2 regions of the Streptomyces sp. NPDC015139 genome follow, and region 1 is predicted to be linked to the other one. Evidence: riboswitches for the same ligand, from Rfam matches in the RefSeq annotation. Region 1 holds a riboswitch; the other holds the start of a gene.
What was found. A riboswitch is a leader RNA that binds a small molecule or an ion and turns the genes downstream of it on or off. The one in region 1 is predicted to bind thiamine pyrophosphate.
Positions count from the first base shown of each region.

Region 2: it holds a riboswitch for thiamine pyrophosphate, as region 1 does, so the genes downstream of both, ACF08B_RS29690 (purine-cytosine permease family protein) here and thiO (glycine oxidase ThiO) in region 1, are expected to answer to the same signal.

Region 1 is NZ_JBIBUW010000005.1:172,178-177,513, forward strand. It holds gene pknB (Stk1 family PASTA domain-containing Ser/Thr kinase) at 1-1,087, opposite strand, end outside; partial or broken gene ACF08B_RS15720 (thiazole synthase) at 1,179-1,970, opposite strand; gene thiS (sulfur carrier protein ThiS) at 1,975-2,187, opposite strand; gene thiO (glycine oxidase ThiO) at 2,184-3,365, opposite strand; TPP riboswitch at 3,363-3,474, opposite strand; gene ACF08B_RS15735 (hypothetical protein) at 3,528-3,878, shown strand; gene ACF08B_RS15740 (NAD(P)/FAD-dependent oxidoreductase) at 3,911-5,143, shown strand; gene ACF08B_RS15745 (Rv2175c family DNA-binding protein) at 5,228-5,336, shown strand, end outside.
Region 2 is NZ_JBIBUW010000012.1:231,676-237,011, forward strand. It holds gene ACF08B_RS29680 (SCO7613 C-terminal domain-containing membrane protein) at 1-861, opposite strand, end outside; gene ACF08B_RS29685 (dihydrofolate reductase family protein) at 1,038-1,601, shown strand; gene ACF08B_RS29690 (purine-cytosine permease family protein) at 1,679-3,079, opposite strand; TPP riboswitch at 3,069-3,164, opposite strand; gene ACF08B_RS29695 (hypothetical protein) at 3,454-3,933, opposite strand; gene ACF08B_RS29700 (tetratricopeptide repeat protein) at 4,249-5,336, shown strand, end outside.

The DNA of each region.
Region 1 (5,336 bases):
GCAGCACGGCCGCGAGCACCGCCAGCAGCCCGCGCCGGGGCCGCCGCGCCGTCGGACCGCGGGGCGGCTCGGGCGGCGGGGACTGCAGCCGGGTGGTGCGGTGGACGCCGTCCTCGGCCGGATCCTCGTTCACGGGCAGCGGCCGGGGCACGGTCAGCGAGCGCGGGATCACGCTCGTCCGGTCCTCGGCGATGTCGTGCTCCGCGGTCAGCGCCTGCGGCGGCAGCCGGTCCAGCTGCTCCGCGGTCAGCCCCTGACGGGCCCCGCGCGCCAGGGCGAGCAGCGCCACGGCGTCGTGCGGGCGGACGCCCGGGTCACGCGCGGTGGCCGAGGCGACCAGCCCGTCCAGTTCGTACGGCAGTCCCGGCACGAGCGCCGAGGGCGGCGGCACGTCGTCGTGCAGGTGCTTGTAGAGCACCTGGGCGGGGGAGTCGCCGGAGTGCGGCTTCTCACCGGTCAGCATCTCGTAGAGGACGACACCGCACGCGTACACGTCCACCCGCGGATCGGCGGTGCCCTGCTCTATCTGCTCCGGAGCGAGGTACGACACCGTCCCGAGGACGGCACCGGTCGTGCTGGTCACGGTGTCCACCGAGCGCACCAGCCCGAAATCGGCGACCTTGACCCGGCCGTCGTCCCCTATCAGGACGTTCTCCGGCTTCATGTCGCGGTGGACGAACCCCGCCCGGTGCGCGGCGCCGAGCGCGGCCAGCACCGGCTCCAGGATGTCCAGCGCGGCCCGCGGCTGCACCGCCCCCCGCTCACGCAGCACGTCCCGCAGGGTGCACCCGGCGATGTACTCCATCGCCAGGTACACGTACGACCCGTCGGTGCCCTGGTCGAAGACCTGCACCACGTTGGGGTGGTCGAGCCGGGCGACGGACTTGGCCTCCCGGATGAACCGCTCGACGAAGGAGCCGTCGGTCGCGAGCGCCGGGTGCATCACCTTCAGCGCGAGGACGCGGTCCAGGCGGGTGTCCAGGGCCCGGTAGACCGTGGCCATCCCGCCGGCCGCGATCCGTGCCTCGACGCGGTAACGGCCGTCGAGCACCTGCCCGACGAGGGGGTCCTGAAGGGTCGTATCCACGCAGGGGAGTCTACGAGGGGCGCACGGCGCTCCCACCCGTTGCGCCATTGTGGGGACGGAATGCAGCAGAGCTGTGACTGTCGGGTGACGGGAAGGCGGGGCGCTCGGGGTCCAGCTGCGCGCGCCCCTCGGCCGGGGAGGACGCCTCGGCGAAATGGCGGCGCGGGATCCGCCCCGCCAGCCGGGCCAGCCGGCCGGCCTCGACCGCGTGCCGCATGGCCGCGGCCATCGTCTCCGGCTCCTGCGCCCGCGTCACGGCGGAGGCGAGCATCACGCCCGCGCACCCCAGCTCCATCGCCAGCGCCACGTCGGACGCCGTACCGGCGCCCGCGTCCAGGATCACCGGTACGCCCGCCCGCTCGACGATGAGCTGGAAGTTGTGCGGATTGCGGATGCCGAGCCCCGATCCGATCGGGGAGCCCAGCGGCATCACCGCGGCACAGCCGACGTCCTCCAGCCTGCGCGCGAGCACGGGATCGTCGTTCGTGTACGGCAGCACCGTGAAACCGTCGTCGACCAGCGTCTCCGCCGCGTCCAGCAGCTCCACCGGGTCCGGCAGCAGGGTCCGCTCGTCGGCGATGACCTCCAGCTTGACCAGGTCGGTGCCCAGTGCCTCCCGGGCGAGGCGCGCGGTCAGCACGGCCTCCCCGGCGGTGAAACAGCCCGCCGTGTTCGGCAGCACGCGGATGCCCAGCTTCTCCAGCACCGACAGCACCGAGCCGTGCACGGACGGGTCCACCCGCCGCATCGCGACCGTGGTCAGCCCGGTGCCGGAGGCGGTCAGCGCCCGCTCCAGCACGTCCAGACTGGGCGCGCCGCCCGTGCCCATGATCAGCCGGGAGTCCAGGTGCACACCGCCCAGGACGAAGGGGTCGTCGGCCATCGGTTCAGCCTCCCTGGACTGCGGTGAGTACTTCGACGCGGTCGCCCTCGGCGAGCGCGGTGGTCGCCCACCGGCCACGCGGCACGACCGTCTCGTTGACGGCGGCGGCCACCCCGGAGGGCGCCGCGGTGAGGGTGCGGACGAGGGCGTCGAGAGCGGTGCCCGGGGCGATCTCCCGGTGCTCCCCGTTGACGGAGACGGTGAGGCTGAGGGTCATGCGGACTGCTCCATGAGACGTGCGGGCCGCTCCGGCGGCGGGGCGGTGAAACGCTGGGGCGTGAACGGGCGGGCCTCCTCGGGGAGGTCACCGGTGGCCAGCGCGTGCGCCAGCACGTCCCCGGTGACCGGTGTGAGCAGCACGCCGTTGCGGTAGTGCCCGGTGGCCAGCAGCAGTCCGTCCAGGCCGGACGGGCCGAGCAGCGGGGCGTTGTCGGGGGAGCCGGGCCGCAGTCCGGCCCGGGTCTCGGTCAGCGGGAGCTCGGTGATGCCCGGGACCAGCTCGTGGGCGTCGCGCAGCAGCTCGTACACGCCCCCCGCCGTGACCGTCGTGTCCCAGCCCAGCTCCTCGGTGGTCGCGCCGACGACCAGCTCGCCGTTCTCGCGCGGCACCAGGTAGACGTGGCTGCCGCGGACCACGGCCCGCACGGTCCGGCTCAGGAACGGCGCGAACCGCCGGGGCACGGCCAGCCGCAGCACCTGCCCCTTCACCGGCCGGACCGGCGGCAGCAGCGCGTCCGGCACGCCCGGGAGGCGCCCGCTCATGCTTCCGCCGGCGAGCACGACCTGCTCCGCGCGCAGCTCGGTGCCGTCCGCCGTGGTGACGCCGGCGGCCCGCTCGCGCACGACGTCGAGCCGCTCGGCCCAGGTGCGGTGGAACACCACCCCGGCGTGCTCGCACGCGGCCACCAGGGCCGTCGCCAGCCGCCGCGGGTCGATCTGATGGTCGCCGTCGACCCGCAGTCCGCCGCGCACCCCGGGCGCCAGCATCGGCTCGAGACGCCGGCAGTCGCGCCCCGACAGCCACTCCGACTCCAGGCCCGAGCGCTGCTGGAGCGCGTGCAGTTCCCGCAGGTCGGCGCGGTCGTCGGCGTCCAGCGCGACCGCGAGGGTGCCGCACCGGCGGTAGCCCAGGTCGTGGCCGGTCAGCTCGGACAGCTCGGCCGCGAAGCCGGGATAGCGGCGCGCCGACTCCAGGTTCAGGGCGAGCAGCGTCTCCTCGCCGTAGTGCAGTTCCGTGACCGCGGCGAGCATCCCCGCCGCGACCCGCGCGGCCCCGCCGCCGGGCTCGGGGTCCACCACGGCCGTGGTGAGCCCGCGCTGCGCCGCGCGCCAGGCCGTGACCAGACCGATGATCCCGCCCCCGATGACGAGGACGTCGGACGTACGTGACGACATGGGCGTCCAGCCCCTCCCTTCGCCGGCATGACCCGGATCAGGTTCGTACGGTCGGAGGCCGCCAGCCTCCCTCTCAGCCCGGTGCGTCCGGGCTCCCGCGAGTGCTTGTACGGTGGCCACCCTAGCCCGCCCCGCTCGTCACCCGTAAGGGAGCCCTCCGGCATGCACCGCTCGCTCGACGGTCTGATCCTCGCCCCCGTCGCGGACCAGGCCCCAGGTCAGGTGGGTACCCGCACCCGGTTCGCCTACCACGAGAAGGACGGCGAGGTCTGGGCGGAGTACGCGGGCGGCGAGGTCGTGCGCGGCCATCTGGTCGGGACCCGCGAGGGCGACCGGCTGGACTTCCGGTACGTGCAGCTGCGCACCGACGGGACCACGGCCTGCGGGCACTGCGTGTCCACCGTCGTGGAGCTGCCCGACGGCCGGCTGCGGCTGGAGGAGACCTGGGAGTGGGAGTCCGCTCCGGGCAGCGGTACGAGCGTTGTGGAGCAGGTCACCGAGCACGCCCCCTGACTGACGTTTCGTCAGTTGTCTATGGTGATCGGGTGAGCGAGCAGACACCGCAACAGGGCACGTCACAGGAACGGCGCGTGGTCGTCGTGGGCGCGGGCATGGCCGGGGTGCAGACCGCGGTCGCCCTGCGGGAACAGGGCTTCGAGGGAGCCGTGACCGTCATCGGCGCCGAACCGCACCAGCCGTACGACCGGCCGCCGCTGTCCAAGGCCGTGCTGCTCGGCACGGCCGAGGGCTCCGCCTTCGACGTCGACTTCGAGTCCCTCGGCGTCGAGCTGCGGCTCGGCTGCGAGGCGCAGGGCCTGCGCCCCGCCGAACGCGTGCTGGACACCGAGGCGGGCCCGGTGCCCTACGACGTCCTGGTCCTGGCCACCGGGGCCGAACCCATCACCCTGCCCGGCACCGAGGGCGTACCCGGCGTGCACCTGCTGCGCACCCTGGACGACGCCGAACGGCTGCGGCCCGTGCTGCTCCGGCAGCACGACATCGTGGTCGTCGGCGCCGGCTGGATCGGCGCCGAGTTCGCCACGGCCGCCCGGGAGGCGGGCTGCGCGGTGACCGTCGTCGAGGCCGCCGACCGGCCGCTCGCGGGTGCCCTGCCCGCCGAGGTGGCCGCGCCCATGGCCGCCTGGTACGCCGACAGCGGGGCCGAACTGCGCACCGGCGCGCGCGTGGAGCGCGTCGAACCGGGCGCGGTGGTGCTGACCGACGGCACCCGGCTGCCCGCGGGCGCCGTCGTCGTCGGCATCGGCGCCCGCCCGGCCACCGGCTGGCTGGCCGGCTCCGGCATCGAGCTGGGGCCGCACGGCGAGGTCGTCGCCGACGCCCGCCTGCGCACCGGGGCCGAGGACGTGTACGCGGTCGGCGACTGCGCCTCCTTCCCCTCCGCCCGCTACGGCGAGCGGCTGCTCGTCCACCACTGGGACAACGCCCTCCAGGGGCCCCGCACGGTCGCCGCGAACATCCTCGGCGAGACCCCGGCGCTCTACGACCCGGTGCCGTACTTCTGGTCCGAGCAGTTCGGCCGCTTCGTGCAGTACGCCGGGCACCACGCCGCCGCGGACCGCCTGGTGTGGCGCGGCGACCCGGCCGGCCCCGCCTGGTCGGTGTGCTGGCTGCGCGAGGGCCGGCTGGTGGCGCTGCTGGCGGTGGGGCGGCCCCGCGACCTGGCCCAGGGCCGCCGTCTGATCGAAGCGGGCCGCCGCATGGACCCCGAGGCCCTGACCGATCCGGCCCGCCCCCTGAAGAACGCCAGGGCCGACTGATCGGCGCCGGGGCGGGGCGACCGGCGCCGCGGTCGGCCGCCGGCATCGAGCGGCACCTCGGGTGGAGCGCCTACCCTAGGACTCGTGACCGAGATTGACGCAAAGATCGATGCTCTCGTCCCCGCCTGGCTCACCCTCCCCGACATCGCCGAACAGCTCGGCGTCGAGGTGACGCGTGTGCGGCAGCTGGTCA
Region 2 (5,336 bases), on a different contig from region 1:
GGCACGACCCCGCCATGCCGCCGCCAGCGCGGTACCGGCCGCGAAGAACAGCAGCCCGGCCGCGAGGGCCCCGGCGCCCGGACCGTCCGCCGTCCACGACAGCCAGGCAGCACCCAGCACTCCCCAGGCCCCCATGCCGTACGCGCCGACCGTGGCCGTGATCCGCACCGGCCCGGCCGGAGCGCGCAGCGCCACGGCCGTGTCGCACGCGGCCGTCACGAGCAGCGCGCCGGTGATCCCGTACCGCCCCGCGTCGGCCGCAACCGCCCCCAGCAGGAGCGGCAGCTGCGCCGCGGTGAGCGCGGCCGGAAGCGGCAGCCGCAGCGTGCTCGTACGCGGCAAGCGTCCGTATCCCGTCCACACGGCCGCCAGCACCGCCGACGCCCCGGCGGCGTACCCCGTGGCGTCCACGCCGGTGAGGGCGACCGCGTGCAGCGCGTAGGCGTCGAGCACCGTGAGTGCCAGCGCCAGCCCCGCCAGCGCCTCGGCCGTCGAACGCAGACCGCGACCCAGCAGCGGCAGCGGGGCGGCCAGGGCGGCCACCGTGACCGCGCCCAGCACGAGCGAGCGTCCGGCGATCCCCAGATGGCCCCAGCTGACCAGCGTGAACGCGATCGCCGCGATGGTCAGCAGCAGGCCGCCCAGGAGCAGCAGCACATTCTGCACGCGCGGCGCGGTGGCCTCGGCGCCGTGCGGTGCGGGCAAGGCCGTGGGCGGCACCGGACTTGGCTGTGACAGCGAGGGCAGATGGGCGACCAGCCAGGTGCGGCGCGCCAGCAACTGGGTCCGGCGGGCGTCCAGTTGCCACAGCTCGGTGTCGATGAGCCGCAGCTCCTCGGCCGGTGGCGGAACATGTGTCATGGTTCGGAGTGTGTCCCGCACCACGTCGTACCACATGAGCGCGCCTACTCAGAACGTACTCAGGTACGGGGCGAACGCCCGTGGAGCGGCGACATCGGGCGGGGCTCTCGCGAGCCGCAACAAGCCCGCGGCATTCGGCGGTCGTACTCTCGAACCGTTGCCGAGGAGGCCTTCCGATGCGCAGAGTGACCTATTCGATGAGCGTCTCGCTCGACGGCTACATCGTGGGGCCGGACGGCAGCTTCGCGTGGACGGTGCCCGACGAGGAGATCTTTCGCTCCTGGATCGACAGGGTACGAGACGTCGGCGTCCACCTCCTGGGACGACGGTTGTACGAGACGATGCTGTACTGGGAGACCGCCGACCAGGACCCGTCGCTCGACGACTCGAAGCGCGAATGGGCGGCGCTCTGGAAGCAGCTCCCCAAAGTGGTGTTCTCCACCACGCTGTCGGAGGTCGAGGGCCATGCCCGGCTCGCTTCCGGCGGCCTGACGCAGGAGATCGAGCGGTTGCGCGCCGAGCCGGGGGAGGGCGACATCGCGATCGGCGGCGCCGCCCTCGCCGCCGAGGCGGCCGCGCTGGATCTGATCGACGAGTACCGGACGCTGGTCCACCCGGTGCTCCTCGGCGGTGGCATCCCGTTCTTCCCCCGGCACGAGCGCCGCGTGGATCTCGAACTCGTCGAGACCCGCACCTTCAGTTCGCGAGTCGTCTACCTCCGCCACCGGGTGACGCGCTGAGCCGAGTCCCCGGAACGCCACCGCACACGATCCGCCCAGCCGGGGCAGGCAACTCCCCGAGGAGGAGCGGGCGCGGGTCAGGACCGGCGTCGTACGCGCAACGGCGCATAGACGAGCAGCGCCGCGAGGAACGCGACGGGGTAGGCGAGGTCGGCGCTGTGCAGGGCCCGGGCGACCGGCCCCACGTACAGGCTGGTGCTCATGAACGGCACCGCCACGGCGAAACCGACGACGAACGCGGTGACGGCCGGCCACCACGGCTGCGGCGCGGCGTGCTCCTGCGCCAGGTCGACCGGGCGGTCGCCGCGCGCCCGTGCGCGGGCCACCCAGTCGACGATCACGACCGCGACGAACGCGGGGATCCAGTAGCCGACGAACAGCAGCACGTTCTGGAAGCGGGCAGTGGTGTCAGCGGCGTGCATCCACAGCACGAGCGGGAAGCCGAGCACCGCGGCGAGCGCGGCGGCGACCGGCCGCGGCAGCCGCACTCCGATCGTCTGCAGCGCCAGCGACCCGCTGTAGTCGTTCATGGCGTTGCTGCACAGGGCCGCGACGGCGACCGCGAGGAGTCCGAACGCGCCGAGCGCGCCGCCGCCGAGCAACCGGTCGACACCGCGGGCGGTCTGGTCGGTGAACTCAGCGGCGCCCCACAGACCGAGTGCCTGCACGGCGACGAAGGACACGCTGACACCGAGCAGGGTGCACCAGAACATGCTGGAACGCGACGCCGTGCGGGGCAGGTAGCGGCTGAAGTCACTGGCGTACGGGGCCCACGAGAGCGCGAGACTCAAAGCGATGGTGCAGGTCAGCACGAACGCTCCCGCCCGGTCGGCGCCGTGCACGGTCGCGGCCGTCGCGGGCTGGGTGCCGTGCACGAGCTTCACCGCCAACGCGGCGAACGAGGCGGCGAGCGCGAAGGTCATCACCGTCTGCAGGCGGTGGATCGCCTCGTACCCGATCACGCCGAGCGCCCCCTGGGCGATGAGCATCACCAGGACGCCCAGCCAGAACGGCCAGCCGAACAGCTGAGCCAGCGCGTCGCCCCCGAACAGGCCAATCAGGGCGTCCCAGGCGATGGAGGACAGCCACTGCAGGGTGCCCGGCAGAGCCACGGCCCGTCCGAAAGCCAGCCTCGCCAGCGGGAGTTGGCCCGCCCCGGTCTGGCTGCCCCAGGTTCCCAGGTAGGCCGTGGGCACCGCGCCCAGCACGGTGCCGAGCACCACGGCGAGCAGCGCGGTGGCGAAGTCCAGTCCGAGGGCCGCGCCGACCGTACCGGTGAAGACGCCGGTCATCGTCAGATTGGGGGCGAACCACACGGTGAACAGCCGGCGGGGGCTGCCGTAGCGAGCGTCCTCGGGCACCGGCGCGATGCCGCGCGCCTCCACTCGCAGATCGCCGGGGGCGGTCGGCATCCGGCCGTCGAAGACGCCCCGCGCCTCGGCGACGGCCGTCTCTTCATGGGCATACGGCAACGACATACGACATCCCTCCGCCAGTCCTAACTGGTTCAGGTTCAACGGGTGTGATCTCAGCCCCCGTGCGGGGGCACCCCGTGTCCAGGTACGCCGGCCAGAATAGCCCGGTCCGGTGACCGGTTCCGGTCGGGGGAGGGGGATGGGGAGGGTGAGTGCCCCCCCCGGAAACGTGCGGCGCCCGTCCGACTGCCCGATACCCGCGTGTGTGTAGTCGGTCAGCCACCCTCCGTAAGAGTTCTTGCCGCGTGAAATGCCGCTCTCGACGCGTCGCCGCCGTCGTGGGGTGGGCGCGGGCCGCTGAGGCCGGTCACGCCGGAAGGCGGCGGCACACGCGTGCAGCCGCCCTCCTGAGAATGCCTAACTACCTGCGGTTCCCCTCAGCCCTGCACGAGTACCGTGCACCAGACCTCGTTGTGGTCGCCGATGCCGCAGTCGCCGATCTCCCCGCTGCGGATCTTCGTCCAGACCCCCTTGGCCCGCCAGTGCCAGGTACCGACCCGCGAGAACCGCTCGTGGTAGCCGTGCGTGGCGAACGTGAAGGCGTCGACGTCCTTGCCGGTGCCGTTGCCGCCCCGCGTTCCGTTGCCGAACGACTCCTGCTTGCACTTCGCGTGCTTGAACTCGCTCCCGGTGCCGCCGCCCCAGTTCCACACGTCGCAGTAGTGCGGGCCCTCGCCGAGACTCATCGTGTAGTGCATCGTCTCGCCGGTCCGGTTCTTCACCGCGCCGCACAGGGGACCCACACAGCCGTCCGCGGAGGCGGTCGTCGCCCCCGCGACGACCGCTCCGGACGCCATGAAGGCGGTCGCGACGACGGCGACGGCTGTCCGGTTGGCGCGGGACATCATCTTGCGCATGACAATTCCATTCTCTTGTTGCGTCGGGTTGGTCACGTCTGACGCGACTGCCGGCAGGGCGGGCGGATACGCCGCTCCCGGGAAGGCTCCGGGGGCGGACGTCGGTGTTCTCCGCGGCACGCGGTGCCTGCCGCGATCCGCCTGACGGCATGTGAGCTGAGGATCTACGGTGAACCTTGCGGAAACCTTGTGACGGCCGCCCTGCCGGCGGCCCAGGAGCGAATGACGGAGGACCGAGGGCATGCCGGCCCTGCTCGGCGGACGAACACCCCAACGCGCAACGGCCGTTCCCTCCTCCCTCCCGCGTGAGGCGCGATGAACCTGCACCTGCTCGGACCTTTGGAACTGCGCGTCGCGGGACGCGCGGTCGACATCGGGGAGCCGCGTCGCCGAGCAGTCCTCGCGGCGCTGGCGGCCGACACCGGCCGACCGGTCCCCGTGAGCACGCTGGTGGACCGGGTCTGGGACACCGCCGCGCCCAATGGGGCCCGCTCGGCCCTCTACTCCCACATCAGCCGTCTGAGGCGGCTGTTCGACGGCGCGGCATCCATGGACGGCGTGGCGCCCACGGCAGGCGGTGACGGGGCAGCCGTACCCAGTACGCCGCTTCGCATCGCACGCACCTCCGGTGGATACGTCCTGGAGGCGGACGAACACGCCGTCGACCTGCTCCGTTTCCGCTCGCTCGTCGTGCGGGCGCGCGAGCCGCATCTGTCCGACCAACGCCGCACCGAGATCCTCGGAGAGGCGCTGCGACTGTGGCGCGGAGTGCCGTTGGCGGGGCTGCCGGGGGCGTGGGCGGAGCGCACCCGTACCGCCTGGACACAGGAGCGTCTGGAGACGACGCTCGCCTGGGCCCACGCCCTGCTGGGACAGGGGAAGGCCGAGGAAGTGCTCGCCGTCCTGCGGCCCTTGTTGGCGGAGCACCCGCTGAGCGAGCCCCTCGCCGTGCTGCTGATCCGCGGTCTGGCCACCAGTGGAAGAGCGGCCGAGGCCGTGGACACCTACACCAGGATCCGCCGGCAGCTCGACTCCGATCTGGGCGTGGCTCCGGGCCGTGAACTGCGGTCGGCGTACGAGGAGATGCTGCTCGGCACCGGAAAGCAGGCGCCGGCGGGGACGGGGCCAGGCCCGGCCCCGGTCAGTTCACCCGCCCCGACCACTGTCCCGATACCAGCCCAACTCCCCCTGGCTGTACACCACTTCAGCGGCAGGGAAGAGCAACTTGCCGAGCTCACACGGCGCCTGGTCACCGCAGAGGGCCCGGAGGCCGGGACGGCAGCGGTCGTCTCCGCCGTCTCCGGAGTCGCGGGCATCGGCAAGACCGCGCTGGCGGTGCGCTGGGCCCACCAGACGCGTGACTCCTTCCCCGACGGACAGCTCTACGTCGATCTCCGGGGCTA